DNA from 3 places in the Bradyrhizobium sp. USDA 3364 genome. Region 1 is predicted to be linked to each of the others. Evidence: riboswitches for the same ligand, from Rfam matches in the RefSeq annotation. Region 1 holds a riboswitch; each other region holds the start of a gene.
What was found. Region 1 has a riboswitch for glycine ahead of ACVILL_RS38615 (D-amino acid dehydrogenase). Riboswitches for the same ligand answer to the same signal wherever they lie in the genome.
Positions count from the first base shown of each region.

Region 2: another riboswitch for glycine. It lies ahead of ACVILL_RS05235 (recombinase family protein); the one in region 1 lies ahead of ACVILL_RS38615 (D-amino acid dehydrogenase).
Region 3: another riboswitch for glycine. It lies ahead of gcvT (glycine cleavage system aminomethyltransferase GcvT); the one in region 1 lies ahead of ACVILL_RS38615 (D-amino acid dehydrogenase).

Region 1 covers NZ_JBSRYG010000002.1:8,163,681-8,174,026, forward strand. Annotated here, with positions in the region: gene ACVILL_RS38605 (ABC transporter substrate-binding protein) at 1-1,475, opposite strand, end outside; gene ACVILL_RS38610 (M20/M25/M40 family metallo-hydrolase) at 1,741-2,871, shown strand; glycine riboswitch at 2,963-3,069, shown strand; glycine riboswitch at 3,073-3,188, shown strand; gene ACVILL_RS38615 (D-amino acid dehydrogenase) at 3,259-4,620, shown strand; gene ACVILL_RS38620 (ABC transporter permease) at 4,780-5,721, shown strand; gene ACVILL_RS38625 (ABC transporter permease) at 5,725-6,612, shown strand; partial or broken gene ACVILL_RS38630 (ABC transporter ATP-binding protein) at 6,609-8,274, shown strand; gene ACVILL_RS38635 (M81 family metallopeptidase) at 8,495-10,015, shown strand; gene ACVILL_RS38640 (M20 aminoacylase family protein) at 10,022-10,346, shown strand, end outside.
Region 2 covers NZ_JBSRYG010000002.1:1,078,336-1,088,681, reverse strand. Annotated here, with positions in the region: gene ACVILL_RS05265 (acyl-CoA dehydrogenase family protein) at 1-314, shown strand, start outside; gene ACVILL_RS05260 (hypothetical protein) at 613-858, shown strand; gene ACVILL_RS05255 (HAL/PAL/TAL family ammonia-lyase) at 2,386-4,062, shown strand; gene ACVILL_RS05250 (IS3 family transposase) at 4,557-5,702, shown strand; gene ACVILL_RS05245 (IS66 family transposase) at 5,706-6,098, shown strand; gene ACVILL_RS05240 (M24 family metallopeptidase) at 6,821-7,990, shown strand; glycine riboswitch at 8,274-8,361, shown strand; gene ACVILL_RS05235 (recombinase family protein) at 8,545-10,346, shown strand, end outside.
Region 3 covers NZ_JBSRYG010000002.1:8,340,592-8,350,937, reverse strand. Annotated here, with positions in the region: gene recA (recombinase RecA) at 1-108, shown strand, start outside; gene ACVILL_RS39510 (hypothetical protein) at 267-1,235, shown strand; gene ACVILL_RS39505 (hypothetical protein) at 1,619-2,242, shown strand; gene ACVILL_RS39500 (acyl-CoA thioesterase) at 2,280-2,711, opposite strand; gene gcvP (aminomethyl-transferring glycine dehydrogenase) at 2,890-5,763, opposite strand; gene gcvH (glycine cleavage system protein GcvH) at 5,787-6,152, opposite strand; gene gcvT (glycine cleavage system aminomethyltransferase GcvT) at 6,167-7,312, opposite strand; glycine riboswitch at 7,452-7,542, opposite strand; gene alaS (alanine--tRNA ligase) at 7,745-10,346, shown strand, end outside.

The DNA of each region.
Region 1 (10,346 bases):
TAGGCCTCGGTCTGGATCTCGGCTGCGATCTTCTTCTTGTCCTCGGCCGTGGCAGCGCGCGCGAACTTGTCACGCAGTTCCTCGATCTTCGGGTCTTCGGCCCAGCCGAACCAGCCGCCGTTCTTGCCGCGCCCCGTGATCGAGGCGTTGACGATCGGATCGGAGACGTCGGCCGCAACCCAGTTGGTGAAGAACATGTTCCAGCCGCCTTCCTTCGGCGACTTCTGGCTGGCGCGGTGGGTCACCACGGTCTGCCAGTCGGTGGCCTGCAGGTCGACCTTGAAGCCGGCCTCGCGCAACTGCTGCGCAGCCACAACCGGCTGGGCCTTCAGGGTTGTCACATCGCCCGGCGCCATGATCACGACGGGGGTGCCGTCATAGCCGGACGCGGCGAGCGCCTTCTTGGCTTCGGCCATGCCGTTCCCCTTCACCAGCGTTTCGGCGCCGACGTCGGTCTCCAGCGGCGTTCCGCACACAAAGAACGCACCGCAAATCTTCTGGTACTTGGCATTGCCGACCAGCGCGTCGAGCACGTCCTTCTGGTTCATCGCCATGAACGCAGCCCGGCGCACCTTCGGATTGTCGAACGGCGGATAGAGGAAGTTCATGCGACCGAGGGTCTGGAAGCCGAACTTGTTGAGGACGTCGATCTTGAGATCCGGATTGGCCTCGAGCACCGGAAGCATGTCGAACGGAAGGTTCTCCATGAAGTCGATGTCGCCGGACTGCAGCGCGTTCACCGCGGTCTGCGCGTCGGCCATCGTGACCCACTCGACGCGATCGACCTTGACGACCTTGCCGCCCGCGGTCCAGCTCGCCGGCTCCTTGCGCGGCACATAGTCCTTGTTCTTCTCATAAACTGCCTTCACACCCGGCTGGAATTCCGCCTGGACGAATTTGAACGGCCCGGAGCCGATCTGTTCCGGGATCGGCTTGTCCGGCGGCGTCTCGGCAAGACGCTTCGGCATCATGAACGGCACGCGCGACGACGGCTTGCCGATCGATTCCAGCACGAGGCCGTAAGGCTCCTTCAGCTTCATCGTGATGGTCTTGGCGTCGGTCGCCTCCAGGCTCGCGACGAAGTCCATCAGCTTCTGGCCCATGCCGTCGACCTTGCCCCAGCGCTGCAGCGAGGCGACGCAGTCTTCCGCGGTGACCGGCGTCCCGTCGTGCCACTTCAGGCCGTCGCGCAGCGTGAACGTATAGGTCAGCTTGTCGTCGGAGACCTTCCAGTCCGCCATCTGCGGCTGGATCTTGAAGTTGGCATCCGTCGCCAGCAGCGTGTCATAGATCATGTAGCCATGATCGCGGGTGATGTAGGCCGTGGTCATGATCGGATCGATGACGCGCAGATCCGAATGCATCACCGCGGTGATGGTCTTGCCCGCGGCCATCGCCGGCGGCGCAAAAGACAGCGCAAACGCCGTTAACGCGGCCGCTAGCGTGCGGCGCTTCCAACGCGAGATAGGGAACATGCAATCTCTCCTGACGTGTAACTGGTCAAAGCCGGCTTATTCGTTATGCATGCCGTTCGTTATTTAGGCGAACTAACATGCTGTATGGCTTGTGAAATCGAGACTTGCACCAAGCGCAAAGCGCGTCAATCGGTTTCGGGCTGCATCGCACGTACACAAACGAATGAGGCGCCGCGCCAGATTTTGGCTTTACAAAATCGTCGACTGAGATTTTCGTGAGCACCGCCCGAAGCCGGCGCGGTCAGAACAACAAGAGAGAAAAACGATGAACCCAGCCAATCTCCCCTTTGATTCCGAAGCGATGCTGCAGGGTCTGCGCAGCTGGGTGGAATGCGAGAGCCCGACATGGGACGCGGCCGCGGTCGAGCGCATGCTCGATCTCGCCGCGCGCGAGATGGCGATCATGGGTGCGACGATCGAACGCATCGCCGGCCGCCAGGGTTTCGCAGGCTGCGTCCGCGCCCGCTTTCCGCATCCGAAGCAGGGCCAGCCCGGCATTTTGATCGCCGGCCACCTCGACACCGTGCATCCGGTCGGCACCATCGAGAAACTGAAGTGGCGGCGCGAAGGCAACAAGTGCTTCGGGCCCGGCATCTTCGACATGAAGGGCGGCAACTATCTGTCGATCGAGGCGATCCGGCAGTTGGCGCGCGCCGCCTTCACGACGCCGCTGCCGATCACCGTGCTGTTCACGCCCGATGAAGAGGTCGGCACGCCGTCGACCCGCGACATCATCGAGGCGGAAGCCGCGCGCAACAAATACGTGCTGGTGCCGGAGCCCGGCCGGCCGAACAACGGTGTCGTCACCGGCCGCTATGCGATCGCGCGCTTCAATCTGGAAGCCACCGGCAAGCCGAGCCATGCCGGCGCAACGCTGTCGTCAGGCCGCTCCGCGATCCGCGAAATGGCGCGGCAAATCATTGCCATTGACGGCATGACCACCGAGGACTGCACCTTCTCGGTCGGCATCGTGCATGGCGGCCAATGGGTCAATTGCGTCGCCACGACGTGCACCGGCGAAGCCCTCAGCATGGCCAAGCGCCAGGCCGATCTCGACCGCGGCGTCGAGCGCATGCTGGCGCTATCGGGCACCGCCAACGACGTGACATTCAAGGTGACGCGCGGCGTCACGCGCCCGGTGTGGGAGCCGGATGCCGGCACCATGGCGCTGTATGAAAAGGCAAAAGGCCTCGCGGCGGCGATGGGCCTCGATCTGCCGCATGGCAGCGCCGGCGGCGGATCGGACGGCAACTTCACCGGCGCGATGGGCATCCCCACACTCGACGGCCTCGGCGTTCGCGGCGCCGATGCGCATACGCTCAACGAGCATATCGAGGTCGACAGCCTCGCCGAGCGCGGCCGCCTGATGGCGGCGTTGCTCGCGACGCTGGATTGACATCGATTGCGCTGCACAACACGTTGGCACTGCCGGATCGAAATTTAGCCTTGTCCAATTTTGAGGCTTCGCCTACGGTCCGGCCGTCCAACGCGACGATGCGGGAGAGATCGGAGCGACAACATTCGTGTTGTCGGCTTCGGCGCCGACGGAGCAACCGCCCCGGAAACTCTCAGGCAAAAGGACCGTATCGTCAGGACGATCTGGAGAGAGACGAGCATGGCCGCACATCAAGGGCCGTGACGTCCACCGAAGGGGATAGTTCGCTTCCGGGCGTAGGCCCGATGCGGATCAAGCTCTCAGGTACCGTGACAGATGGGGCGTCGAAACGGCCGGTTTTCACCGGCGCTTCGGCGACTCTAACAACACGGGAGCCTGAAGACCATTATGCCTCACATTGCGATCATTGGCGCCGGCATCACCGGCGTGACGACGGCCTATGCCCTGCTCGAACGCGGCTACCGCGTGACTGTCCTCGACAGGCATCGCTACGCCGCAATGGAAACCTCGTTCGCCAATGGCGGACAGCTTTCCGCCAGCAACGCGGAAGTCTGGAACAGCGCCGCGACCATTCTCAAGGGACTGCGCTGGATGCTCCGCAGCGACGCGCCGCTGCTGATGAATCCGAAGCCGAGCTGGCACAAATATTCCTGGATCGGCGAGTTCGTCGGTGGCATCGCGCGCTACCGCGCCAACACCATCGAGACCACGAAACTCGCAATCGAAGCGCGCAAGCATCTGTTCTCGATCGCACAGCGCGAGAATATCGCCTTCGATCTCGAACGCCGCGGCATCCTGCACGTCTATCACGACAAGGCGGGCTTCGACGCCGGCCTGCGCGTCAACACGCTGCTGCAACAGGGCGGGCTCGACCGCCGGCCGGTCACGCCGGACGAAATCCGCACGATCGAACCCGCGCTGCAGACGACCTGCTATGGCGGCTTCTTCACGCCGTCGGACGCGACCGGCGATATCCACAAGTTCACGCGCGGCCTCGCCGACGCCTGCGTCCGCCGCGGCGCGGCCTTCGTCCACGAGGCTGACGTCGATACGATCGCGCGCGGCGATGACGGCTTCCGCATCGGCTGGACCGAAGCTGCTTCGCACGATGCCGGCGTCGCGACGCGGCACGAGTTGCAGGCGGACGGCATCGTGATTTGCGCCGGCGTGGCGAGCCGCCACTTCGCCGCCCTGCTCAACGATCGCGTCAACGTCTATCCGGTGAAGGGCTATTCGATCACGGTGCAGCTCGATGCACCGCAAAGCCGGGATGCCGCGCCGACCGTCAGCCTGCTCGACGAAGCCGCGAAGATCGTGACCAGCCGGCTCGGCGCCGACCGCTTCCGCGTCGCAGGCACCGCCGAGTTCAACGGCTTCAACCGCGATATCAGGGCCGACCGCATCCAGCCGCTGGTGGACTGGGTGCGGCATCATTTCCCCGGCATCGATACGTCGAAAGTGGTGCCCTGGGCAGGCCTGCGCCCGATGATGCCGAACATGATGCCGGTGGTTCGCGCCGGAGGGACTCCGGGCGTGTTCTACAACACCGGCCACGGCCATCTCGGCTGGACGCTGTCGGCCGCGACGGCGCAGATGGTCGCAGGGGCGATCGACGACTGGCGCGACCTCGATGCGCCGTCGATGGCGCCGACACTTGGTGTTGGGCTCGACCGCGTGCCCGCGAAATCTCGCAAAGCTGAAAGCAATCCACCTTCCAGTGGACTGCTTCGAACGTCATTGGAGGAATAATCGCACCATCAGGACTGATTAGCTGCACCGCAAAAACCGCAGCACCGATGGCATGGGACTTGCTGAAGTTCTACCGTGTGTCCGCTACCATCTGTGCTACGGTCCGGTGTGCAACGGTCCCGCTGGGGACTTCATCGGCCACAACCCAACGGATCCAATTTGCTCGGATATCTGCTTCGCCGCATCCTCGCCGCCATTCCCGTGATGGGCGTGGTGGCCCTGTTCGTATTCCTGTTGCTGCGGCTGACGCCGGGCGACCCCGCCGCGATTCTCGCCGGTGACAATGCGACGCCCGAACAGCTCGAACGCATCAGGACCTCGCTTGGTCTCAACGAGCCGATCTACATCCAGTTCTACACCTGGGTCGCCAAGCTGCTGCACGGCGACCTCGGCGTCTCCCTGATCTCGAACAAGCCGATCCTCGAGATGATCGGCCCGCGCCTCGAGCCGTCGATTTCGGTCGCGCTGGCCACCATCATCCTCTCGATCCTGGTTGCGGTGCCGCTCGGCGTGATCGCGGCGTGGAAGCACGGTACCTGGATCGACCGCTTCGTTATGGGTCTTTCGGTGCTCGGCTTCTCGGTACCGGTATTCGTGATCGGCTATGTGCTGATCCAGATCTTTGCGATCGACCTGCGCTGGGTCCCTGTGCAGGGCTTCAAGAGCATCTCGGCCGGATTCGGCCCGTTCTTCGAACGCATCATCCTGCCGACCTGCACCCTCTCCTTCATCTATGTCGCGCTGATCGCCCGCATGACGCGCGCCTCGATGCTCGACGTGCTGGGTGAGGATTACGTGCGTACCGCGCGCGCGAAGGGCATCGGCGAGACCGGCGTGCTGCTGCGCCATGCGCTGCGCAACGCCGCGGTTCCGGTCATCACCGTGATCGGTTCCGGTTTCGCGTTGCTGATCTCCGGCGTCGTCGTCACCGAGAGCGTATTCAACCTGCCCGGCATCGGCCGCCTCACCGTCGATGCGGTGCTGGCGCGCGATTATCCGGTGATCCAGGCGATGATCCTTTTGACGTCGGGCATCTATGTCGGCGTCAATCTGTTGATCGACGTTGCTTACACCCTGCTCGATCCTCGTATCCGGTACTAAGCGATGGCGATCGATACCCTCCCCGAATCCTCCATCCCCGTCACCCGGCCGTTCCGCGTCAAGTTCGGCTTCCTGACCTCGACGCCGATCATCGCGGTTGCGACGATCTGCCTCGCCCTCATCATCCTGATGGCGATCTTCGCGCCGCTGCTCGCGCCACACGATCCGTTGCTGCTGACGCCGGCGCAGCGGCTGAAACCGTCGAGCACGCAGTACCTGCTTGGCACCGACGCCTATGGACGCGACCTGTTGTCGCGCATCATCTACGGCGCGCGGATCTCGCTGGTGATCGGGCTCGGCGCCGCCGTCTGCTCGATCGCCATCGGTCTCCTGATCGGCCTCGTCGCCGGCTTCTTCCGCTGGGTCGATGCGGTGTTGATGCGCGTGATGGACGGGTTGATGGCGATCCCCGCCATCCTGCTCGCGATCGCCGTGGTGTCGCTGTCGGGCGCCAGCATCTGGACCGTGATGGTCGCGATCACCATCCCCGAGATCCCGCGCGTGGCGCGGCTGGTGCGCTCGGTGGTGCTGACGGCGCGCGAGGAACCGTATGTCGAGGCCGCGATCTCGCTCGGCACCAGCCTGCCGAAGATCATGTGGCGGCATTTGATGCCGAACACGATCGCACCGCTGATCGTGCAAGGAACCTACGTCTGCGCCTCCGCGATCCTGACCGAGGCGATCCTGTCGTTCCTCGGCGCCGGCATCTCGCCGGAAACGCCGACCTGGGGCAACATCATGGCCGAGGGCCGCGCCTACTTCCAGGTCAAGCCGTCGCTGATCTTCTGGCCGGGGCTGCTGCTCTCGATCGCCATTCTCAGCGTCAATCTGATCGGCGACGCCGCGCGCGACGCGCTCGATCCCCGCATGAAGCAGCGTGAGGGCAAGTGACCGCAACCAACTCTTCCAACGTCGTCCTCGACATCAACAATCTCGTCGTCGGCCTCGGCCGCAAGACCGATGCGCATCGCATCATCGACGACCTGTCGCTGCAGGTGCGCGAGAGCGAAACGCTGTGCCTGGTCGGCGAGAGCGGCTCCGGCAAATCGGTGACCTCGCTCACTGTGATGGGGCTGCAGCAGAAGGGCACGCTGGTGCCGTCGGGCGGCAGCGTCAAGCTGGTCGGCGAGGAACTGCTCACCGCCAGCGACCGGCGGCTGCGCCAGCTCCGCGCGACGCGGATGGCGATGATCTTCCAGGAACCGATGACCGCGCTCAATCCGGTGGTGCCGGTCGGCCGCCAGATCGACGAGGTGCTGCGCGCCCATACCGATCTCGACGCCCGTGCGCGGCGCCGGAAGATCCTGGCGATGATGGAGCATGTGCGGCTGCCGGACGTGGAGCGCATCTTCTCCTCCTACCCGCACCGCCTCTCCGGCGGACAGCGGCAGCGCATCATGATCGCGATGGCGCTGGTGCTGGAACCGAAGCTGCTGATCGCGGACGAGCCGACCACGGCGCTCGACGTCACCACCCAGAAGCAGATCCTCACCCTGATCCGCGACCTGCAGCGCGACCACGGCACCGCTGTTCTCTTCATCACCCACGACATGGGCGTGGTGGCCGAGATCGCCGACCGCGTCGCGGTGATGCGGCATGGGCCGGCTGGTCGAAGCCGGCCCGCTGCAGGACGTGCTGCGCACTCCCAAGATGGACTACACCCGCAACCTCTTGTCCTCGGTGCCGAGCCTGGTGCCGCGCGCGCCGCGTCCGGAGACGACCGAGCCGGTGGTGCTCGAAGCCAACGAGCTCAGCAAGGTCTACCGGGAGCGATCGCTGTACGGCAAAGCCCGCGAGGTCGCCGCCGCCAGCAACGTCACGCTCACGCTGCGCAAGGGCCGCACGCTCGGCATCGTCGGCGAGAGCGGTTCCGGCAAATCGACGGTGGCGCGCTGCATCGTCCGCCTGATCGATCCGACCTCGGGTGGCGTGCGGCTCGCCGGCCGCGAGATCTCGGATTTGTCGCGGCGGCTGTTGCAGCCGCACCGCCAGAAGATCCAGATCATCTTCCAGGACCCCTACCGCTCGCTCAATCCGCGCGTCACCGTCGGCGAGAGCATCGCGGAAGGTCCGATCAACTACGGCATGCCGCGCAAGGAAGCGCTGGCGCGGGCCCGCGAGCTGCTCGAGCTCGTCCATTTGCCGCCCGACGCGATCTCGCGCTATCCGCACCAGTTCTCCGGCGGCCAGCGCCAGCGCATCGCGATCGCGCGCGCGCTGGCGCTCGATCCCGACGTGCTGGTCGCGGACGAGGCCGTGTCCGCGCTCGACGTCTCCGTGCAGGCGCAAGTTCTGGATCTGCTCGACGAAATCCAGCGGCGGCTCGGCATCGCGCTGTTGTTCATCACGCATGATTTGCGCGTCGCCGCACAGATCTGCGACGACGTCGCCGTGATGCAGCATGGCCGCGTCGTGGAACAGGGACCGGCCGCCGAGGTGCTGACCAATCCGCAGCAGGCCTATACCCGCGCGCTGCTCGATGCGGCACCCGGCCGCGGCTGGGACTTCGCCAACTTCCGCCCCGTTTCGGAAGGCATTGGGGCGACGGCCTAGGTCTTTTGCCTTAAGCCTTTACGCCCACAGGGCATGCAAATCCGCTGGTGCTCCCCGGCTTGCGCTTGGCGCGACGACACGCTTAACGTCGCGCGCTAGAGCATGGCCCGGACGGTGGACAACGGTCTCCCCGAAAGATCACGCACAACCAACGACAGCGATCGCGGTGCGAACCGTTCCAATCGCATCATGATCGAAGAAACGTATCGAGACCAACTTGATGACCCGCATTGCCGTTGGCGGCTTCCTGCACGAGACCAACACCTTCGCACCGACGAAGGCAACGTATGACGATTTCGTGCATGGCGGCGGCTGGCCGTCGATGACGCATGGCGCCGACGTGCTCAAGGTCATGCGCAAGATCAATGTCGGCCTCGCCGGCTTCGTCGAGGCGGCGGAGGCCAATGGCTGGGAGCTGGTGCCGACGATCTTCGCGGCGGCGAGCCCGTCGGCGCATGTCAGCAAGGATGCGTTCGAGCGGATCGTGACGGAAATGGTCGACGGCATCAGTGCTGCCGGGCCGATCGATGCCGTCTATCTCGACCTGCACGGCGCCATGGTCACCGAGCATCACGACGATGGCGAAGGCGAAACGCTGGCGCGCGTGCGCACGGCGATCGGCAACGACCTGCCGCTGGTGGCGAGCCTCGATCTGCATGCGAACGTCTCGCCCAAGATGATCGAACACGCCGATGCGCTGATCGCCTACCGCACCTATCCGCATGTCGACATGGCCGACACCGGCCGCGCCTGCGCCAGGCATCTGGCGCTGATGCTGAAAACAAAACAGCGGTTCGCCAAGGCGTTCCGGCAATTGCCGTTCCTGATCCCGATCAGCTGGCAGTGCACCAACGACCAGCCGACCAAGGGCATCTACCAGAAGCTTGCCGCGCTCGAGAGCGACGCCGTGCCGACGCTGTCGTTCGCACCGGGCTTCCCGGCGGCCGATTTCAGGGATTGCGGGCCGAGCGTGTTCGCCTACGGACGGACCCAGGCGGATGCGGATGAAGCTGTCGACAAGATCGTGGCCCTGGTCGAGAGCCATGAGGACGATTTCGACGGCCGCATCTATTCGCCCGACGAAGGCGTGCAACTCGCGATGGAGTTGGCGAAGTCGGCCAGCAAGCCGATCATCATCGCCGACACCCAGGACAATCCCGGCGCCGGCGGCGATTCCGACACCACAGGCATGCTGCGCGCGCTGGTGCGCAACAAGGCCAGCGCCGCGACCGGCGTGATCTACGACCCGCAATCGGCCAGCGCCGCGCACACCGCCGGGATCGGGGCATCAGTCACGCTCGAGCTCGGCGGCAAGTCCGGCATTCCCGGCGATGCGCCCTACCGGGAGACCTTCGTCGTCGAACAGCTCTCGGACGGCAAGTTCGTGGCGCCCGGCCCCTATTTCGGCGGCCGCGACATGGATATGGGCCCCTCGGCCTGCCTGCGGGTCGGCGATGTCCGCGTCGTCGTCGGCTCCTACAAGGCCCAGCTTGCCGACCAGTCGATGTACCGCTATGTCGGCATCGAGCCGACCGCGCAGAAGATCCTGGTCAACAAGAGCTCGGTGCATTTCCGCGCCGATTTCGAGCCGATTGCGGAGAAACTGCTGATTTGCGCCGCCCCGGGCGCGATGCCGGCCGATACCGCCACGCTGCCGTGGAAACATTTGCGTCCCGGCATTCGTATCAAGCCTAACGGCCCCACTTTCACACCCACCTCCCCATCACGCACAACCGGATAGAGAGCCATGCCGACCATTGAGCGCATCGACAGTTTTGCCGACGAACTCACCGCCATCAGACGGGATCTGCATGCGCATCCCGAAATCGGCTTCGAGGAGGTCCGCACCTCCGGCATCGTCGCCGAGAAGCTCTCGAGCTGGGGCATCGAGGTGCATCGCGGCCTCGGCGGCACCGGCGTGGTCGGCGTGCTCAAGGGCAAGGGCAGCAGCACCAAGAAGATCGGCCTGCGCGCCGACATGGACGCGCTGCCGATGGAGGAGAACACCAATCTGAAGTGGCGTTCGACCATCCCCGGCCGCTTCCACGGCTGCGGCCATGACGGCCACACCA
Region 2 (10,346 bases), 7.1 Mb from region 1:
AGTCGGAACTCCTGCACAGGCTCGCGGCCGGAGAATTCTTGATGAGCTCAGGGCTGGTTGAACCGGGTGGAGGCACTGACGTCTTCGGCCTGAAAACGCGCGCTGCGCTGGTGGGCGACGAGTGGGTGGTAAGCGGGCAGAAGCTCTACACCTCGCTTTTGGATGATGCCGATGCAATCCTGGTGCTCTGCCGCACTGAGTCCGCCGAGAGCACCAACCGCTCGCGGGGATTGTCCCCGGCGCTGACGCCCCGTGGCCGCCATTCTGGAAGGCGACGGCGACCTTGGATGTGGCGATGTGGTCAGGATCGTTGAGTACATGCGCCCCGAGGGCATTGAGAGTTATGCGGAAGCGGCGGCCGTGCGGCGAGAGTTGTTCGCCGGATATAAGCCGGTGGTCAATACGGTCCCGGTAAAAGCCTGCTCAGGCCGGACGCCTCATTGAGATCGAGGTGACCGCAGCGGGCGGCACCTGGCATTGCTCCTGGCACCATGTTCCTACCGTCGGTCGAGCCGGTGGACGACCAAGGGAACATCTGGGCGTCGGCGACCTCGCAGCCCAGACCAGGGTCGCGTACGCGAGCAACGTACGCGATGGCGGCATTCATCCGACTTGCTTAGCGCACAGGAACTCGCCATTCCGGTGAACTGGCGCTGCGTTCAGATCAGGCAGGGGCGCCTTTTGGTCGGTCGTCACCGTTCCGGCGCGCACCTGTTCTCCAACACGTCGCGCGTGATTGGGTCTATTCGAAAGCTACGCAATCATGAGCTCGATAATCTTGATCTGAGCCTCACCGATCCGATCGAACTGCACACCTTCGCTGCGAGCGAGCTGCGCGACCGCGCTCACGTCCAATAGCAGAAGGCCGTCGTTCTCGCCGTCGAACGCTTGGTTGTACTTCTCTAATTCCGATTGCTCCGCGTTCTGCGCGGCCGGAAGACCGGGGCCGCGGCGAGAACGTTACGCAAACGGTGTGCGATCTGAGACGACCCGCCTTATCCCGTCCACTGATAATGCTCTTGGTGATGTCGATCGCTTCTGAAGTTTCGCGTTGATAGCTTAACTAGTTGCGTCATGCAGCGCAAGCACACTAGGCCTTCAGCGGCTGCGGCACGATCTTGTGTCGATCGCACATGTCCGGCCAGAATGTGCGCTTCGCTGAACCGTTCGTCACAAGTAGGTTGCCTTGGTACTGGTCCAATACTGGCAGACAAGCGTCGATGAAGCGCTCTCCGGCGTCGTTAGCCTTGATCACCGTACGGCACGCTTAAATCGCAAGCGATGTTTCTATCCTGCGGTAATTGCGATGAGCGACGAAGTGCTCCGATCAAGCTAGTTGCTCACTACCGCAGCTGGACTGGCATGGACGTTATGTGTGATCGTTGAGGGGCAGCGTTGTGGCAATGTCTCCTAGGCGCTCGCAGCTTTCATGATCAGACCTTCCCTACCTGGAGGAGGGCCGGAACTAAGCGCCGGTTACAAGGCGACGCCGTCAGAGCGCACTGAGATCGCATTCGCCGAACTTGCGGATGGCCTTCTTCTCCGAATCCCCGATCGACAGACCTCTCGTCAAACTAAACACGCTACCGCCGATCTGACCGTCTTGCGCGACAACGCCTCGACACGCATGGCTGCCGCGCCTGTGCTAAAGGCACTCCGTCTTCCCGCCGGTCGTCAACGGACTATATAAAGCAAGACGCGACTTAGCAGGTGAAGTTGGGCTAGTCAAAACGCACTACGCCGAGAGCACGAAGTGCGCGACGAGAAGGAATGTTTCGACGGTACGTGGAGCGGAGCAATAAGTACTCCATCTGACCAAACACATCGTCGATCACAAGGCCGCGTACTTCGAACCAAAAGAATTTTGACGATCACCACGAACCGGCGCTGATCGATCGGATGAACAAGAAGGAGTCGACTACCCCATCGCGAAGAAGGAGCGCCCCAGCGTGAGCGATGTGGTCGACGTGATGGCCGCATTGCGCACGAAAGTCGACAAGGAGCGGGCGTCGATGCCGACTGAGAAGTGACTCAGATATTGCTGCCGATCGAGAGCAAGAGACCGAAGAATGTTATAGCCAAGGACACGGCGGCGAAACTGCGGCGGAAGTCTGCTACGTCGTGCGATCAGCCTAGCGGTCGTGGTCCCAAGCAAGCAGCGACCCAGCGAAAATACTGCAAGGTACGCGTCGGGCCAACTACCGGGATTAGGAGGTCGCCTAGGCTAGCCCCGTCGTCATATCCTCCGTACGATTTTGCTCGATTAGATGCGCGCCAGAGTGCAAGAGCCGCCAGCTCCGGGGCGAGCGGCGAATTGCGACAACATATTATATCTGGATTCGCGTCACTAATCGAGTTGCTACAAATGAAATGGAGTTGCTACAAATGAACGTGCGCGCTAAACCTGCCAGCGGGAATAACGAGTTTATGGTAATCGAATCGGTGGATGCCGCGCGTCGACGGGAAACACCTTTCGTCGTAAAGCTTAATGCAGATGTCAACCTTAATGACATTCACGACGTTGCCGTACATCGTCGCAAGGTTGACCTGGCACCCGCCGTGTTGGAGCTAGTGCAGAAGGGGCGGGCCCAGCTCGAAAATCTACTGACCTCAGGAAAGGTTATCTACGGCATCAATACGGGTTTCGGCGGCAACAGCAATCTCGTAATCTCTGACGATCTACTGGCGCTCCATCAAAGCAATCTCCTCAAGTTCCTATCAGCGGGAACCGGCGATTGCCTTGCAGAGGAACACGTGCGAGCAGCCCAATTTCTGACTCTGTTAGCTTTGGTTCGCGGCTGGTCTGCCGTGCGTCCTGAAATCGTGAGGAGTCTTCTTGAGCACATTAATCTAGGCGTCGTTCCAACTGTGCCGCGACATGGTTCTGTTGGCGCGAGCGGGGACTTGATTCCATCAAGTTACATCGCGAGCGCGCTTTGCGGGTGCGGTCGCGTCTGCTTTGCCGGACAAGAGATGAGCGCCAGTGAAGCATTATCTCGCGCTGGCATAACACCGGTTGAATTGCAAGCGAAGGAGGGGCTGGCTCTCGTCAATGGTACTCGAGCGATGACAGGCATCGGCGCTCTAACGGTGCAGCGAGTATGGATGACGTTTCGAGCTGCGCTCGGCGCGCTAGCCCTGGCAGTAGATGCATTGCATGCCTCGAGAGAACACTACGATGCTCGTATTCACGCTGCGAAAGGGCATCCAGGTCAAATTGCCGTCGCTGCGGCGCTTCGCGAGATGTTGGCGTGTAGGTCATCGTATACTTCTTCAGGTGTTCATAGGTCGAATGAAGCCACCGGGATCGTCCAGCTCGCGGAAGGCGTCCAAGAGATATATTCAATCCGGTGCGCGCCACAAATACTTGGCATTGTTCCGGAATCGCTGGGTGAGGCACGGATGGTGATCGAGCGTGAGGCGAGTTCAGTGAACGACAACCCATTGATAGATCCGGAGACTGGGGATGTCCTTCACGGCGGAAATTTTATGGGGCAGCATGTTTCCCGCATAATGGACGCGCTCAAGATTGATATTGCAACAGTCGGAAATCATATGCATGCCATCATGGCCCTTTTGATGGACAGCCGCTTTTCGCGAGGTCTCCCGAATTCGTTGAGTCCCCGGCTCGGCCTATATCAAGGCTTTAAGGGAGTGCAAATGTCGCATACCTCTCTCGTCGCGCATCTACGGCGTGAAAGTGCTCCAGCAAGCGTTCATACCTTGCCAACCGAACAGTTCAATCAGGACATCGTCAGCCTGGGACTGCACGCAGCGCTTGGCGCAGCGGAGATGGAGCTTAAATTGAGAGACGTCGTCGCGATGACGCTTTTGGCGGCCTGTCAGGCCGTTGACCTGCGATCCAATGGATCTGAACTGCCCTCTGCCTTGAGCCACTTGTATGAAGCGGTGAGGAAGATCAGCGCGCCATTGGTCGAAGATCGGGCGATGGACCGAGATATTGCCGCCATATCCTTCGCGATTGTGGAGGGCTTGTTGCCGCTTCCTCAATGTGAGCCGCCGCGGGACGCGCAGGGGGGCGGGAGAAGTGGTGAAATCTGAGAGAGTGTCACGGTGATGACCAATAGCACTGGGCCTTGGCCGTTGATATCCGTTGGTACGATTGACGTCACGCCATACCGCGAGGTGCAGGCGGTGACCGCCGTTTCGAAAGCTCATATTCGCTGACTCCGCGTCGGCACTGTTTGGGCAATAGGCTGTGGCTCATAGATGGTTGAATGATTGTTTGCAGTTCCGTTAAGTAGTGTTGAGGGGGACTGCGATGGGGCTTGCGCGGCGATGCCGCCATACCCTGATTGCGGCATTGAGCTCAGATTGAGGTTGGTCTCTCTGGGCGATTCCGCTCACGAACACATGGAGTCTCTTTGGAATCGCCCAAGACTAGGACATGTTTGCTTTCCAGAATCTCGCCTTGCATTAACGCATGTTCGTCGTGACCTGCCACTGAATATTTCCTCCAGAAGGAGTTAGAGTCCGGCCCGAAGAAGGACGGACAGATGAAGCGAGCACGGTTCACGGAAGAGCAGATTATTGCGGTGCTGAAGGAGCATGAGGCCGGGGCGAAGACGGCCGATCTGGCTCGCAAGCACGGGATCTCCGAGGCGACGATCTACAATTGGAAAGCCAAATTCGGCGGCATGGACGTTTCCGAGGCGAAGCGGTTGAGGGCCCTGGAGGAGGAGAACGGGAAGCTGAAGAAGCTTCTGGCCGAGCAGATGCTCGATGCAGCCGCACTTCGCGAGCTCCTTTCAAAAAATGGTAGGGCCCGCCGCCAAGCGCGCTGCTGTCGCGCATTTGCAGGCCGTCATGAGCCTGTCGGAACGGCGGGCCTGCTCGATCGTGGGTGCGGATCGGAGATGATCCGCTATCGCTCCAGCCGCCCGCCGGAGGCAGTTCTGCGTGGCCGATTGCGCGATCTCGCCAACGAGCGGCGGCGTTTCGGCTATCGCCGCCTGTTCGTCCTGCTGCGGCGGGAGGGCGAGCCATCGGGGATCAACCGGATCTACCGGCTTTATCGCGAGGAAGGGCTCACCGTCCGCAAGCGGCGGGCTCGCCGCAAGGCGGTTGGGACCCGGGCCCCGATCCTGGTCGAGGCCAAGCCCAATGTCCGCTGGTCGCTGGACTTCGTCCACGACCAGTTCGTCAATGGTCGACGCTTCCGCATCCTCAACGTCGTCGACGACGTCACCAAGGAATGCCTGGGCGCCATTCCTTACACGTCGATCTCGGGGCGGCGCGTGGCCCGCGAACTCACGGCAATCGTCGAGCGACGCCGCAAGCCAGGAATGATCGTGTCCGACCATGGCACCGAGTTCACCTGCAACGCCGTGCTGGCTTGGTGCAAGGACGCAGCCATCGATTGGCACTTCATCGCACCGGGAAAGCCCATGCAGAACGGCTTCGTCGAGAGCTTCAACGGCCGGATGCGCGATGAGCTACTCAACGAGATTCTGTTCTTCGATCTCGACGACGCCCGCGCCAAGATCACCAATTGGGTCGCCGACTACAATCTCCAGCGTCCCCACTCGTCGCTGAAATACCTGACCCCCGCGGCCTACGCCGCCCACCTCACCGCAACGGACGCTCGGCTGCGCAACCCCGACCAGCTCCGCCGATCGTCCGTTGCTCCACCCGCGCCACTTGGCGTACAAAACTCCGAGACTCTAATTGCCGCTGAATGAAAAATTCAGGGGCAGGTCAGAGGCGGTCAACATGCGCTCAATCACTGGGACGGGTTTACGCTGTTTCTCCTCGACGGCCGCGTCGAGATTTACTCCAACACGGTCGAGCGTTCAATGCGCCCGATCGCGATGGGAAGGCGCAACTCATCGTCTAGCGGCAGCGAGGGCGGCGCTGAAAGCCGGGCGATCCTAGCGTCAATGGGGAACATGGCAAAACTCTATGTTTTCGATCCGCAGGCCTGCTTGTGCGATGTGTTGCAGCGTATCGTTTCCCGGCGAACCAAGGGTCATCAGCTGCTCGCCTTCAGGATCAGAACAAATTGCCATCAACGGTGCAGCCCCTTACAGGGGGCAGCAAGCCAAGAACAAGTCCATGTCGCTGATGCGACAATTTAGTAACTTTGTCAGCTGCTCGTTCTTACTCAGAAAGCGGGATGGACGGGATCGCGTGTACAGGGAGCTCGCGACCTACGTGGCCGCAACGATGCCCGCTTCTCGGCCTCAAAGGGGTAGCGCAATCCGTCTAGTACTACGGCCTGCGCTCGCGCTATGAGCGACTGTAAGATTGCAGATGCTGACGAAACGGGAAGCGGCTGCGTGCTTCGACGCCTGCGAGACGACCTTAGGAGGTGGGCTGAACGTGGACTCGTCATCAAGCACGCGCTACAATCCGCGCTGCTGCCTACACGACTTACTCGCCTCGGATCCGCCGAGTGAGCAATGCAGTCGATGCAAATGCCTTGTCGGTCGCGCCGCCGCCCTTAAGACGGCAATCGTTCCAAAGCCTTCAACCGAAGCTGTCCCGGCGTTCGTTGCATCGCTATGCATACTGTTTCCTGACTCAGCGCGCCGACAGGAACCAACCATTGCGAGCCATTGATGCCCGTTGCCGGCGAGGCTCCCTTCAGGACCAGGCTCTTTGTTGATCCGACGCAAATTCCAAGTGTGCGGCAGCCTTCGTAAGGCTAATTATTTTGCCGTCGGTTGATGTGGGATCATATTCCGACGACCATTGCCTACATGGCGAGCCATCAAGCCTCTGGACTCAAAACTTGACGAATAGCAAAATAAAATATACAAAGTATATTCCTAAGGTCTTAGAATGAGGTGTTAGAGAGATGCTGAAGATCAAAGCGGCGGAGTATGAGACAAGGCTCAAGAGCCTTAAGCGCGTAATGGCCGAGCGATCAATCGACGCATTCTTGATTACCGACCAAGCCAACTTTGAGTACTTCTCCGGATACAAATCGATAACGTGGATATCAAAGGCTCGTCCGCTCGCGCTTCTTGTTCCAAGCTCTAGAAGTGGTGCTATCATTATATCCTCGGCCGCCGAGGCGCCGGCAATCCAACTTACTGAAGAGATGCCTTCCCGCATCGAGCACGTCGCCTATTCGGGATTCGTTCTAGCGTTTATCGAGGCGATTGTTGACCAATTGCGAGCCTGCAACGCGCGCCGACTCGCCCTGGATTATGGCTTTGAAAGCAGCGGGTTGGGCTCGCTGAACTTGCTCCATAAATGTAGAAGTAACTTCGCCGCGCTGGACCTGGTCGAGGGCGCCGAGGATATCTGGCAAATCCGCGTTGTTAAATCCCCGACCGAAATCCGTCAAAAGAAGGTTGCTCTGGAAGTGGCGACTTCCTCAATGCTTGAGTGCTTCCAAGAACTGCGTCTTGGAGTCACGGAGATCGAGTTTGCTCGGCATCTGACCATTAGGGCGATTGAGAAAGGGGCCAGCGCGGTCCCAATGCTTTCCGTGAAGTTTGGCAGAGGGAGCTTCCCTTCCCCCTTGCCGCCGACGGAGCGGGCACTAGCCGCAGACGACTTTATCTGGACGGATATGGGATGTCTTGTAGGAGGGAGCATCTCTGATGTTAACCGGATAGCTAAAGCCGGAAAGGTAACCGCAGAGGAACAGGCTCGTTATCACGAAGTCCGAAATATTACGCAGAAAACTATTACTGCATTTCGCGCCGGTATGACGACAGGAGAAGCATACAGCGTCTTCGAAGAAATCGCGCGCAACTCTTCTTTGGGCTTGCCGGGTCCGTTTACGGCCTTCTTTTCTCGTGTCGGGCACGGTTCTGGTTACAGCATTACCGAGCCTCCCTCAATCTCGCCAAGCTCTGAAGAGGTTCTTCGCGAGGGGATGATCATCCACGTTGAGCCGAAGTATTATCTAGAAGGCGGAGTTTATCAGACTGAAGAGGTCGCAGTAATAGGCATAGAGCATAGCGAGCTTTTGACTATCCCTGCGCCCGAGCGCCTTCCCGAAATCAAAATTTAGCGTCTCCGTGGCAATGGTGAGCACTCGCTGCCCGGTAAGCGCAAAAAAAAGAGCGCTTTCAATGCGGTGCGGGGCCGTTCCCGCTCAACCTCCCGATGAAATGATACTTGAAAAGTGATGTAGGTCCGCTGCTAACGCTAGCCTATTCAATGCTCTTTCTGAAATCCGCCAAGGGATTGGCGGTACTTGCGATTGTTTCACTATCGCTGCCCTATGGGCGTTTCCTCCCTAGACTGGCCGCCGGCCCAAAGGACTGGCGGCCCTCTTGCAACTGTCACACTGATTATCTGACGCTGGGAGAGATCGATTTAACGGTGCCGAAGGAGCAACCGTCCCAGGAAACTCTCAGGCAAAAGGACCACGTCAGTCGAAAACTCCGAAAAGAGATGCGCTCGCATCCGCCGACGGGATAACCTTCGAGCTGACCTGCCCCTAAATTTTTCATTCAGCGGCAATTAGAGTCTCGGAGTTTTGTACGCCAAGTGGCGCGGGTGGAGCAACGGACGATCGGCGGAGCTGGTCGGGGTTGCGTAGCCGAGCGTCGCCAATCGACAATGTCCCAAGTCACGGGGAATCTCGAAAGCCAGCGGCGGCAATATGACTTGGCGCAGGTCGCTGAAACCACCGGATTTAAGTCGGTGACGGTCATTGACGACGATCTTGGCCGCTCAGGTTCCGGCAGCACTCAGCGGCCGGGATTTGAGCGGCTTGTGGCGATGGTGTGCTCGGGCGATGTCGGTGCCGTCTATTGCATCGAGGCATCGCGGCTGGCGCGCAATGGACGCGACTGGCATCACTTGATCGACCTATGCGCCCTCGCCGGCGCGTTGGTCATCGATCCCGACGGCGTCTATGATCCGCGGCTTGTCAACGACCGCCTGCTTCTCGGACTGAAGGGGACGATGTCGGAGTATGAGCTGAGCCTGCTTCGTCAACGTGGAATCGCCGCTCGAGACTCCAAGGCCCAGCGCGGCGAGTACCGCTTCATGCTACCATCCGGATTTTGTTGGAGTGAACTCGGCAAGATCGAAATCGATCCCGACGAACATGTGGCGGGAGTGGTTCGACTCGTCTTCACGAAGTTCCGCGAGCTCGGCAGCGCCCGGCAGGTCTTTCTTTGGCTGCGCGCTGCCGACATCAAAATGCCTATGGTCCTGAGGAATGTTCAAATCTACAAGCTCAGCTGGAAAGCGCCGGCCTATCACACGGTGATGCAGATCCTGCACAATCCGCTCTATGCTGGCGCCTATGCGTTTGGCCGAATCGCTCAGAAGACACGGATCGTGGACGGTCGCGCCCGCAAGGTCAGCGGGTTCAAGAAGCCGCGGGAGGAATGGAATGTTCTCCTGCGCGACAATCATTCCGGCTATATCAGTTGGCAGGAGTATGAAGACAATCAGGCGCTGCTGCTGGAAAACGCGCACATGAAGAAGAACTGCTCGCGGAAATCGGCTCGCGGGGGATGCGCACTTCTGACCGGCTTGATGCGGTGCGGACGTTGCGGTCGGATGATGCGTGTGGTCTATGGCCAGGCCAAGGGGAATGCCCATCGCTATCAATGCCGCGGCGATGACGCCCATGTCGGCGCAGGCTTATGCATCGGCATCGGCGGAGTACGGATCGATCGTGCGGTCGCGCTGCAAATCCTCGAGGCTGTCTCCGATCGGGCTGTTGAAGCAGCGATATTGGCGTCCGACCAGATTGAGCGCTCGAGACATGAGATCATCGCCGCCGTCGAACGGGAGCTTGAGGTCGCACGCTACGAAGCGTCTCTTGCCGCACGCCGGTACGAGCTTGTGGATCCGGCGAAGCGTCACGTTGCCCGTGAACTTGAGGCGCGCTGGAATGGCGCATTGGAGCGGGTTGCCGAGCTTGAGGGTCGGATCAAGGAGCTGCGCGCCGCATCGGCGGAAAGTCCCAAGATCGACCGTGCCTTGCTTCTGCAACTTGCGTATGATCTGCCGCGGGTGTGGAACGCACCGTCCACGGACACACGCACCAAGCAGCGGCTGGTTCACATCGTAGTCCGAGAGATTGTTTGCGATCTCGATGAGGACACCAACGAGGCCGTTCTGCTCATTCACTGGACCGGCGGCCCGCACACGGAGGTTCGTGTTGCTCGCGTTAAGACGGGCCGATATCCGGGGGATATGGCGCCCACTGCCGTCGACGCACTTCGTAAGCTCGCTGGTCATTGGCCTGATCGAGAGCTCGCCGTGTCGCTCAATCGGATGCGCTGCAAGACCGGTGACGGCGAGACCTGGACGACTGTTCGCGTGCGGGAAATGCGCGAACGCTTGGGCTTGCCGGAATATGACCCCGCGTCATCCGACGGCAAAATGATCAGCCTCGCGAA
Region 3 (10,346 bases), 180 kb from region 1:
GCGAAGATCGAAGCCGCGATCCGGCAGAACTCCGGCCTGATCTCCGAGCAGATCCTCGCCGGCACGCCCGAGCGCGACGCCGAAGGCGAGGAGCCGACGGAGGAGTAAGGCTCAAGCATGATCCGGAAAAGTGCGAAGCGGTTTTCCGAAAAGATCATGCTCAAACGGTCACATGATTTCGCTGCAAGCGGGCGCTGAGGACGTTGAGTTGCCGACGTCTTCGGCGGCCGTTTTGTTTTGATGCCGGTGTTCGGTGAGTTGGATCAATGAAGCGTCTGATCTTGAGCAGTCCATCTGGCCTCGACCTGCAGCGCGCAGGTCTGGCCGAAGCGGTGCTTCCGCTCTCGTTTCGCTTCGTTTGGGGAGTGTTGCCTTCACCACAGAAGCTGGCGGCCTATTTCGGCGTGCGAGCCGGCCAGACGCAGGGCAATCATTGGTCAGATTGGATTTCCCCGAAGGGGAAGGCCTGGAAGGACCTTGCGTTCAGCGCCTATTGCGAGTCATTCGACGTCATCGAACTTTGGTTCGATCCCGATCCAAACGATCAGTTGCAATTGATATGGGTGCTCAGCCAGTTGCAGGCTCAGCCCGAGACTGCGGCGAAGCTGAAGCTGCGCCTCGTCAGCTTCAGCCTGCTGGCAATGCTCCCGGAATGGCGCGGATGGAACGAGGTCCCGCTGGCCAACGTCCGAGCTGCGGACCTCGACACGGCAAGCATGTGCTGGCAGGCCTATCGGGCGACAACGCCGCAGGCCTGCTTCGAAGCTTTGCACCGTGATCTCAGTGCGTTCCCGTTGTTGAGGCCGGCGCTGCTTGATCTGCTCCGTGAGCTCCCGTGGAGCAGATCGGGACTCGGTGCGACCGAGATGCGGTTGCTGGAGCTGATCGCGACAGGTTTCGTCGCGACGAACGCGCTGTTCTACCTTCGCGGCTTTCGCCAGTGTGGCGTCTTCAACGACATGGAAATCGGCAGGCTGCTCGAAGGGCTTGCGCACGGACCGCAGCCGGCGATCGCCGGGCTCGACGATGGCTTGCGCTCCATCGCTCCGGAGAATGCGCGCGATCGCCTGGCGGCCTTTCAGCGCAGCCGGTTGTCGGTCACGGAGTTTGGCAAGGCGGTGCTCGCCTACAAGGAGGACTTCACCGATCACAATCCGATCGATCGCTGGTGGGGCGGCACGCACCTGACCAATGACAATCTCTGGCGCTGGAATCCGGCGCTGAGCAAGACATAGACTGCGGAGCTTCGGGGTTATGACACGTCTGATCCTTGCGACGAGCGATCTTGCAGGCATCATGCTCAGACGGGCAGGGCTGGCCGATATCGCGATTGGCTTCAGGCAGCGCTTCGTTTGGGACCGCTGCCGTCTCGCGCCGAGCTTGCGAGCTCGTTGCAACGACGGTCCGCCGAACATCATGACTTCGGCACGCATTGGCTCGACGTCGCAAGCCGGAAACACCTCGCCCCGGTAGGCGATCATTCTCTCAGTCTGCTCGAATTCTGCGATCGCTGCAGCAGCATCGAGCTCTGGCCGATCCCCGTCCGAACGACCAGCTAGTCCTGGTCTGGCTGCTCGACTTTCTGCGTCCTCACCGGCGTATCCTGTCGAAGCTCGTGGTGGTCCAGACGGATGTCGAGATCGTCGCCGCAGGTGGAGGTGCAGGCCTGGCACAATGGCGATTGCCGAAACTCACGGTGACGGATCAGCGCTTGGAACTGGCCAGCCGCGCCTGGAGCGCCTATCACGCATCCACACCGCAGCCCTGCTTCGACCTCCTGATGGCAGACCTGTCGGTCATACCGCAGCTCCGCGCGGCGCTCATCGCACTGTTTGAGGAGCTTCCCGGACGGGAAACCGGCCTTGGCGCGACCGAATTGCGGATGCTGGAGCTCGTCGCTGAAGGCGAGACCAAGCCGGGGCCCATCACAAGTGATCTGTACAGGGAACGCGGCGTGTTCGGTTTTCAGGAAGCGGACCTGGTGCTGGATGGGCTCGCATATTGTCGATCGCCTGTCCTTGCTGGATTGCCTGCAGAGCGCGTTGCGGTGGACAATTCGAAGGCACATCAAGAGCGAATGTTCAGTCGGCTGTCGGTCACTGATTTTGGCCAGGAGGTGCTGGATGGCGAACTCGACTTCAGCCAGTACAACCCGATCCATCGCTGGTGGGGTGGAACGGAGTTGACCAACGATCGGCTCTGGCGTTGGGACGCGAGAGGCCGCACCCTGATCGCGCCGTAAGGCCTGTTCGCGGGATGCCAGCAGGCGTCGCTCCTCTCTACGCCAGCGCCTCTTCCCGGCTCGCGACCAGCGCCCGCAAATCCTCGGTCACCGCGACCGATTGATGGGTTGTCTGGTCGGTCGCGACCCAGATGATCTCGCCGGTGGCGCGCAGGTCGTCGGAGCCCTTGGCGAAGATCGCGAGCGCGAGATTGATCGAGGAACGGCCGATCTTGGCGACCCGCACGCAGACCTCGATGTCCTCGTCGAACCGGATCGGCGCCTTGTACTCGACCACCGACTTCACGGTGTGGAAGTCGATGCCGGTCCGCGCCACCTCGCCGAGATAGTCGTAGCCGAGCGCGCGGAAATATTCTGTGATCGCGGTGTCGAAATAGGTCAGGTAGTGGGCGTTGAACACCACGGCCTGCGCATCGACCTCGGAATAGCGGACCCGAAACGGGAAATGAAACCAGAATTCCTCGCGCATGAATCCTCCTGCCGCGGGCCGGACCAGTCCGTCATTCCGGGGCGCGACGAAGTCGCGAGCCCGGAATCCAGAGGTCGTGGATCGAGATTCCGGGTTTTCGCTTCGCGAGCCCCGGAATGACACCGAGTGAATCAGGCGTCAGAGACGCAACCCCCACGTAGCTGCAACACTGGCGCCTTTATTCCGCGGCCTCCGCGTAATCCTCGACCGGCGGGCACGAGCACACCAGGTTGCGGTCGCCATAGACATTGTCGACGCGGCCGACCGGGCTCCAGTATTTGTCAGACCGCGACACGCCCGCGGGGAAGCAGCCCTCGGCGCGGGTGTAGGCCCGGTCCCACACATCGTCGGCGATGTCGTGCACGGTGTGCGGGGCGTGGCGCAGCGGCGAGACCTCGACCTTCCAGCGGCCCTTCTCGATGTCAGCGATCTCGTTGCGGATCGCGATCATGGCGTCGCAGAAGCGGTCGATCTCGAACTTCGATTCCGATTCCGTCGGCTCGATCATCAGCGTGCCGGCCACCGGGAAGCTCATGGTCGGCGCATGGAAGCCGTAGTCGATCAGCCGCTTGGCGATGTCGTCCACCGTGACGCCGCTGGTCGTCTTCAGCGCCCGCGGGTCGATGATGCACTCATGCGCGACGCGGCCGCGCTCGTTGCGGTACAGCACCGGAAAGTGCGGCTGCAGCCGCGCGGCAATGTAGTTGGCGTTGAGGATCGCAACCTCGGTGGCGCGCGTCAGGCCTTCGCCGCCCATCATCAGGATGTAGATGTAGGAGATGGTCAGGATCGACGCCGAGCCGAACGGCGCGGCCGACACCGGGCCGATCGCATGCGCCGTCGCGCCGTCGGTCGCGGGATGGCCCGGCAGATAGGGCGCGAGGTGCGCCTTGACGCCGATCGGGCCCATACCGGGGCCGCCGCCGCCATGCGGGATGCAGAACGTCTTGTGCAGGTTGAGGTGGCTGACATCGGCGCCGTAATCGCCGGGCCGCGAGAGCCCGACCTGCGCGTTCATGTTGGCGCCGTCGAGATAGACCTGTCCGCCATGCGCATGCACGATGTCGCAGATCTCGCTGATATGCTCCTCGAACACGCCGTGGGTCGACGGATAGGTGATCATCACGGCGGCGAGATTGGCCGAGTGCTTCTCCGCCTTGGCGCGAAGATCATTGACGTCGACGTCGCCGCGCGCGTCGCACGCGACAACCACGACGTCCATGCCGACCATCGCGGCCGAGGCCGGGTTGGTGCCATGCGCGGAGGAGGGGATGAGGCACATCTTGCGGTGTGGTTCACCGCGCGCGAGATGGTAACCCCGGATCGCAAGCAGTCCGGCATATTCGCCCTGCGCGCCGGAGTTCGGTTGCAGCGAAACCGCGTCATAGCCGGTGATGTCGCACAGCCACTGCTCCAGCCGCTTGAACAGCGCGTGATAGCCCTTGGCCTGATCGGACGGCGCGAACGGATGCAGATTGCCGAACGCCGGCCAGGTCAGCGGGATCATCTCGGTAGTGGCGTTGAGCTTCATCGTACAGGAGCCGAGCGGGATCATCGCGCGGTCGAGCGCGAGGTCGCGATCGTTGAGCTTGCGCATGTAGCGCAAGAGTTCGGTCTCAGAACGATGCGTGTTGAACACCGGATGGGTGAGGAAGGCGCTGGTGCGCCGCAGCTCCTTCGGCAGCGCCTCGCGTGCGGCCGCCTCGATCTCGGCATAGCTGAGCTTGCCGCCGAACACGCGCCACACAGCTTCCACAGTCTCCGGCGTCGTGGTCTCGTCGAGCGCGATGCCGAGCGTGGTTGTGCCGATGCGCAGATTGATCCGCTCCGTCTGCGCGCGGGAGAGGATCTCGATCTGCTTCGCGCCGGCCTCGACCGTCACGGTATCGAAGAAGGCCTCGCTGGTCGGCGCGAAGCCGAGCTTGCGCAGGCCTGCGGCGAGCACGGTGGCGCGGCGATGCACGCTGCGCGCGATGTGGGTGAGGCCCTCGGGTCCGTGATAGACCGCATACATCGAGGCGATCACCGCGAGCAGCACCTGCGCGGTGCAGATGTTGGAGGTCGCCTTCTCGCGGCGGATATGCTGCTCGCGGGTCTGCAGCGCGAGGCGATAGGCCGGCGCGCCGCGTGAATCCACCGAGAGGCCGACGATGCGGCCGGGCAGCGAGCGCTTCAGCGTGTCGCGCACCGCCATGTAGGCGGCGTGCGGTCCGCCGTAACCCATCGGCACGCCGAGCCGCTGCGCCGAGCCGACCGCGATGTCGGCGCCGAGCTCGCCAGGCGAGGCAAGCAGCGTCAGCGACAGCAGGTCTGCGGCCACGATCGCAAGCGCCCCCTTGGCGCGCAGCGATGCGATCGCCGGACGGAGGTCGCGCACCGCGCCCGACGTTCCGGGATACTGCAGCAGCGCGCCGAGCACGTCGGCGTTGTCGAGCTCGGTCAGGGGATCGCCGACCAGCAGCGCCCAGCCCAAGGGGGCTGCGCGCGTGCGCATCACCGCCAGCGTCTGCGGATGTACCTCCTTGTCGACGAAGAACACCTTGGCCTTCACCTGCGAGTGGCGCTCGGCGAGCGCCATCGCTTCGGCCGCCGCGGTCGCCTCGTCGAGCAGCGAGGCGTTGGCGACGTCGAGCCCGGTGAGGTCGCAGATCATGGTCTGGAAGTTGAACAGGGCTTCGAGTCGGCCCTGGCTGATCTCCGGCTGATACGGCGTGTACGCCGTGTACCAGGCCGGGTTCTCCAGGATGTTGCGCTGGATTACCGCGGGCAGGATGGTGCCGGAATAGCCTTGGCCGATCAGCGACGTGAACACCTGGTTCTGCGCAGCGAGCTCGCCCATATGCGCGAGCGCCTCGGTCTCGCTCAGCGCGCGGCCGAGATCGAGCGGCGCCTTCTGGCGGATCGACGCCGGCAGCGTCTCGTTCATCAGCGCCTGCAGGCTCGCGGCGCCGACCGTCTCCAGCATCGCGTTGACGTCGCGCGGTGACGGTCCGACATGTCGGCGGACGAAATCGGTGGCGGCTTCGTTGATCGGCTTGAAGGGCGCGTTCATCGGTTGATCCTCGGGATAATCCTTTAGGCGGTGTGCGCGGCGTAAGCGGCCTCGTCCATCAGGCCGCCGAGCTCGCCCTTGTCGGCAATCTTCAGCTTGAAGAACCAGGCCTTGCCGCCGGCATCCGAATTGACCAAAGCGGGCTCGGCGGCGAGCGCCTCGTTGACCTCGACCACCTCGCCGGTGATCGGCGCATAGACGTCGGAGGCGGCCTTGACGGATTCGACGACGGCGGCGGCCTCGGCCTTCTTCAGGCTGCGGCCGACCTTGGGCAGTTCGACGAACACGACGTCGCCGAGCTGCGATTGTGCGTAGTCGGTGATCCCGATCGTGGCGACGTCGCCCTCGATGCGGAGCCATTCGTGGTCGGACGTATACAGCGTCGTCATGGAGATCCTCGCGTTTAGCGTTTGTAGGTATTGGGGACGAAGGGCGTGGCGGCGACTTTCAGCGGCAGCCGCTGGCCGCGCACCTCGGCGAAAACGGTGGTGTCGAGAGCGGAAAGGGACGTGGGCAGGTAGCCCATCGCAACCGGTGCATTGAGGCTCGGGCCGAAGCCGCCCGAGGTCACGGTGCCGATCTGTTCGGTCGAGGTCGGATCGGCAAACAGGCCGGCACCTTCGCGCACCGGCGCACGGCCCTCCGGCCTGAGACCGACGCGGCGACGCGAGGCGCCCTGCGCGAATTGGGTGAGGATCTTGTCGGCGCCCGGGAAGCCGCCGGCGCGGGCGCCGCCGCTACGGCGGACCTTCTGCACCGACCATTCCAGCGCGCCCTCGACCGGCGTCGTCGTGGTGTCGATGTCGTGGCCGTAAAGACAAAGCCCGGCTTCGAGCCGCAGGCTGTCGCGCGCGCCAAGCCCGATCGGCAGCACATCAGGATCGTCGAGCAGCGCGGTGACCAGCGCTTCCGCCTTGTCGGCAGGCACCGAAATCTCAAAGCCGTCCTCGCCAGTATAGCCGGAGCGCGAGACGAAGCAGTCGATATCGGCGACACGGCGCGGGCCGGCGTCCATGAATTTCATCGAACCGACATCTGCACAAAGTTTCGCCAGTGCCGCTTCGGCTTTCGGGCCCTGCAGCGCGATCAGCGCGCGGTCGGCCAGCGACACGATCTCGCAGGCATCCGAGAGATTCGCGCGCAGATGCGCCTCGTCCTCGGCCTTGCAGGCGGCGTTGACCACCAGGAACAGGTGGTCGCCGAAATTCGCCACCATCAGGTCGTCGAGCAGGCCGCCGTCATTGTTGGTGAATTGCGCGTAGCGCTGCCGTCCCGGCGCGATGCCGACAATGTCCTGCGGCACAAGCCCTTCCAGCGCGAGCGCGGCGTCGGCGACCTTGCCGGATCTGGCCTTCAGCACGAGCTGTCCCATGTGGGACACGTCGAACAGGCCGGCTGCCTTGCGGGTGTGCAGATGCTCCTTCAGCACGCCGGCGGTGTATTGCACCGGCATGTCGTAGCCGGCGAACGGCACCATCTTGGCTCCGCGTGCCAGATGCAGCGCGTGCAGCGGGGTCTGTTTCAGCTGGGAGTTTTCGTGCGCAAGCATCACAAGGCCCTCGCGGTTCCCGCGGGGACCTATTTCCCCTTGAGAAACCTGCAGAAAGCCCCATCTGTCGCTGTGCCTGAGAGTATTATCCCGTCGGCGGACGCATCGGGGAAGACCCCAGCGCCTCTTTCCAGATGTCAGACGTCACGCGGTCCTTTTGCCTGAGAGTTTCCGGGGCGGTTGCTCCTTCGGCGCCGGCGGTAAGGCCGGTCTCTCCCGACGTGACGGGGTATACGTAGGTAGAAAACACGGCGCCACCAAGACTGTCAACGCAGCTGCAGCGACTATCCCACGGGGCTTTGTGCTGCCGCGGCAAGCCCATGATCCGGCTGCACAGTTTCTGGACACCGCAGCTGGCAATGTCTAAAAGCGTTCGGCCGGAAAATGACGCCTTTTTGCGGCTGGCCGGCCCCTTTTTCCGATTGGATGAACATGAGCAGCGTCAACGACATCAGGTCGACATTTCTGAACTTCTTCAAGGAGAACGGCCACGAGATCGTGGCCTCGTCGCCGCTGGTTCCGCGCAACGACCCGACCCTGATGTTCACCAATGCCGGCATGGTGCAGTTCAAGAACGTCTTCACCGGCGTCGAGAAGCGCGGCTATCAGCGCGCCACGACGTCGCAGAAATGCGTGCGCGCCGGCGGCAAGCATAACGACCTCGACAATGTCGGCTACACCGCGCGCCATCTCACCTTCTTCGAGATGCTCGGCAACTTCTCGTTCGGCGACTACTTCAAGGAGCGCGCGATCGAGCTCGCCTGGAATCTGATCACCAAGGATTTCGGGCTCAAGAAGGACAAGCTGCTCGTCACCGTCTACCACACCGACGACGAGGCGGCCGGCTACTGGAAGAAGATCGCGGGCTTCTCGGACGACCGCATCATCCGCATCGCGACCTCGGATAATTTCTGGGCGATGGGCGATACCGGCCCGTGCGGACCATGTTCCGAGATCTTCATCGACCGCGGCGAGCACATCTGGGGCGGACCTCCGGGCACCCCGGAAGAGGACGGCGATCGCTTCCTCGAATTCTGGAACCTGGTGTTCATGCAGTACGAGCAGGTGACGAAGGAGGAGCGCGTGGCGCTGCCGCGTCCCTCGATCGACACCGGCATGGGCCTGGAGCGCATGGCCTGCATCCTGCAGGGCGTCGAGAGCGTGTTCGAGACCGATCTGTTCCGCAACCTGATCGATGCCGCCGCGTCGACCCTCGGGCACGGTCCGAACGAGCAGAACGTTGGATCGTACCGGGTCATCGCGGACCATCTGCGCTCGTCGGCGTTCCTGATCACCGACGGCGTGCTGCCGTCGAACGAGGGCCGCGGCTATGTGCTGCGCCGGATCATGCGCCGTGCGATGCGCCATGCGCAGCTGCTGGGTGCAAGCGAGCCGCTGATGCATCGCCTGGTCTGGGCGCTGGTCCGCGAGATGGGCCAGGCCTATCCGGACCTGGTGCGCGCGGAGAAGCTGATCGAGGAGACGCTGCGGCTGGAGGAGGCGCGCTTCCGCAAGACGCTGGCGCGCGGTCTTTCGATTCTGGATGAGAAGAGCGCCGGCCTCAAGAAGGGCGACATGTTCGACGGCGACACCGCCTTCACGCTGTACGACACCTACGGCTTCCCGCTGGACCTGACGCAGGACGCGCTGAAGTCGCGCGGCATCAGCGTCGACCAGGCTTCGTTCACCGACGCGATGGAGCGGCAGCGCGTCAAGGCGCGCGCCTCCTGGGCGGGCTCCGGCGAGGCGGCGAGCGAGGCGATCTGGTTCCCGCTGCGCGAGAAGCTCGGCGCGACCGAATTCCTCGGCTACGAGACCGAAAGCGCGGAAGGCGCGGTGACGGCGCTGATCAAGGATGGCGCCGAAGTCGAGAGCCTGAAGGCCGGCGAGAGCGGCGCGATCGTGCTGAACCAGACCCCGTTCTACGGCGAGTCCGGGGGCCAGGTCGGCGACATCGGTGTCCTCACCGGCGAGGGCGTCAAGTTCCGCGTCACCGACACGCAGAAGAAGGCCGGCGATCTGTTCGTGCATCTAGGCCAAGTGGAGCAGGGTACGCTGAGTGTCGGCACGGCGCTGCAGCTCGAGGTCGACCACACCAGGCGTTCGTCGATCCGCGCTAACCATTCGGCGACGCATCTGTTGCACGAGGCGCTGCGCCAGGTGCTCGGCGATCACATTGCCCAGCGCGGCTCGCTGGTCACGCCTGACCGGCTGCGCTTCGACTTCGTGCATCCGAAGCAGATCACGCCGGAAGAGCTCGCTCGGATCGAGGACATCGCCAACGATGTCGTGCTGGAAAATGACGAGGTCACCACCCGCATCATGGGCGTCGACGATGCCCGGGAGGCCGGCGCCCGCGCGCTGTTCGGCGAGAAGTACGGCGACGAGGTCCGCGTCGTGTCGATGGGCAGGGGCGTCCGCGATCACGGCCAGAACGCGCTCGGCTGGTCGGTCGAGCTCTGCGGCGGCACCCATGTGCGCCGCACCGGCGACATCGGCATGATCTCGGTGACCAGCGAGGGCGCGGTGGCGTCCGGCGTGCGCCGCATCGAGGCGCTGACCGGGCATCACGCGCGCAAGCACGCCAACGACACCATCGCACTGGCCAAGACCGCGGCGCTGGAGCTGCGCACCACGATCGACGACGTGCCGGCGCGCATCGCCGCCCTGATGGAGGAGCGCAAGAAGCTCGAGCGCGACCTGTCTGACGCCCGCAAGAAGCTCGCGATGGGCGGCGGCGGTGCGTCGAACGGCGCAGCCTCAGCCGTTCGCGAAGTCGGCAACGTCAAGCTGCTCGCGCGCGCGGTCGAGGGCGTCGAGACCAAGGATCTGAAGAGCCTCGTCGACGACGGCAAGAAGCAGATCGGCTCCGGCGTGGTCGCGATCGTCGGGGTCACCGAGGACGGCAAGGCCGGCATTGTGGTCGGCGTCACCGCCGATCTGACCTCACGCTTCAATGCGGTCGAGCTGGTGCGCAGGGGCTCCGAGGTGCTCGGCGGCAAGGGCGGCGGCGGCCGGCCCGACATGGCGCAGG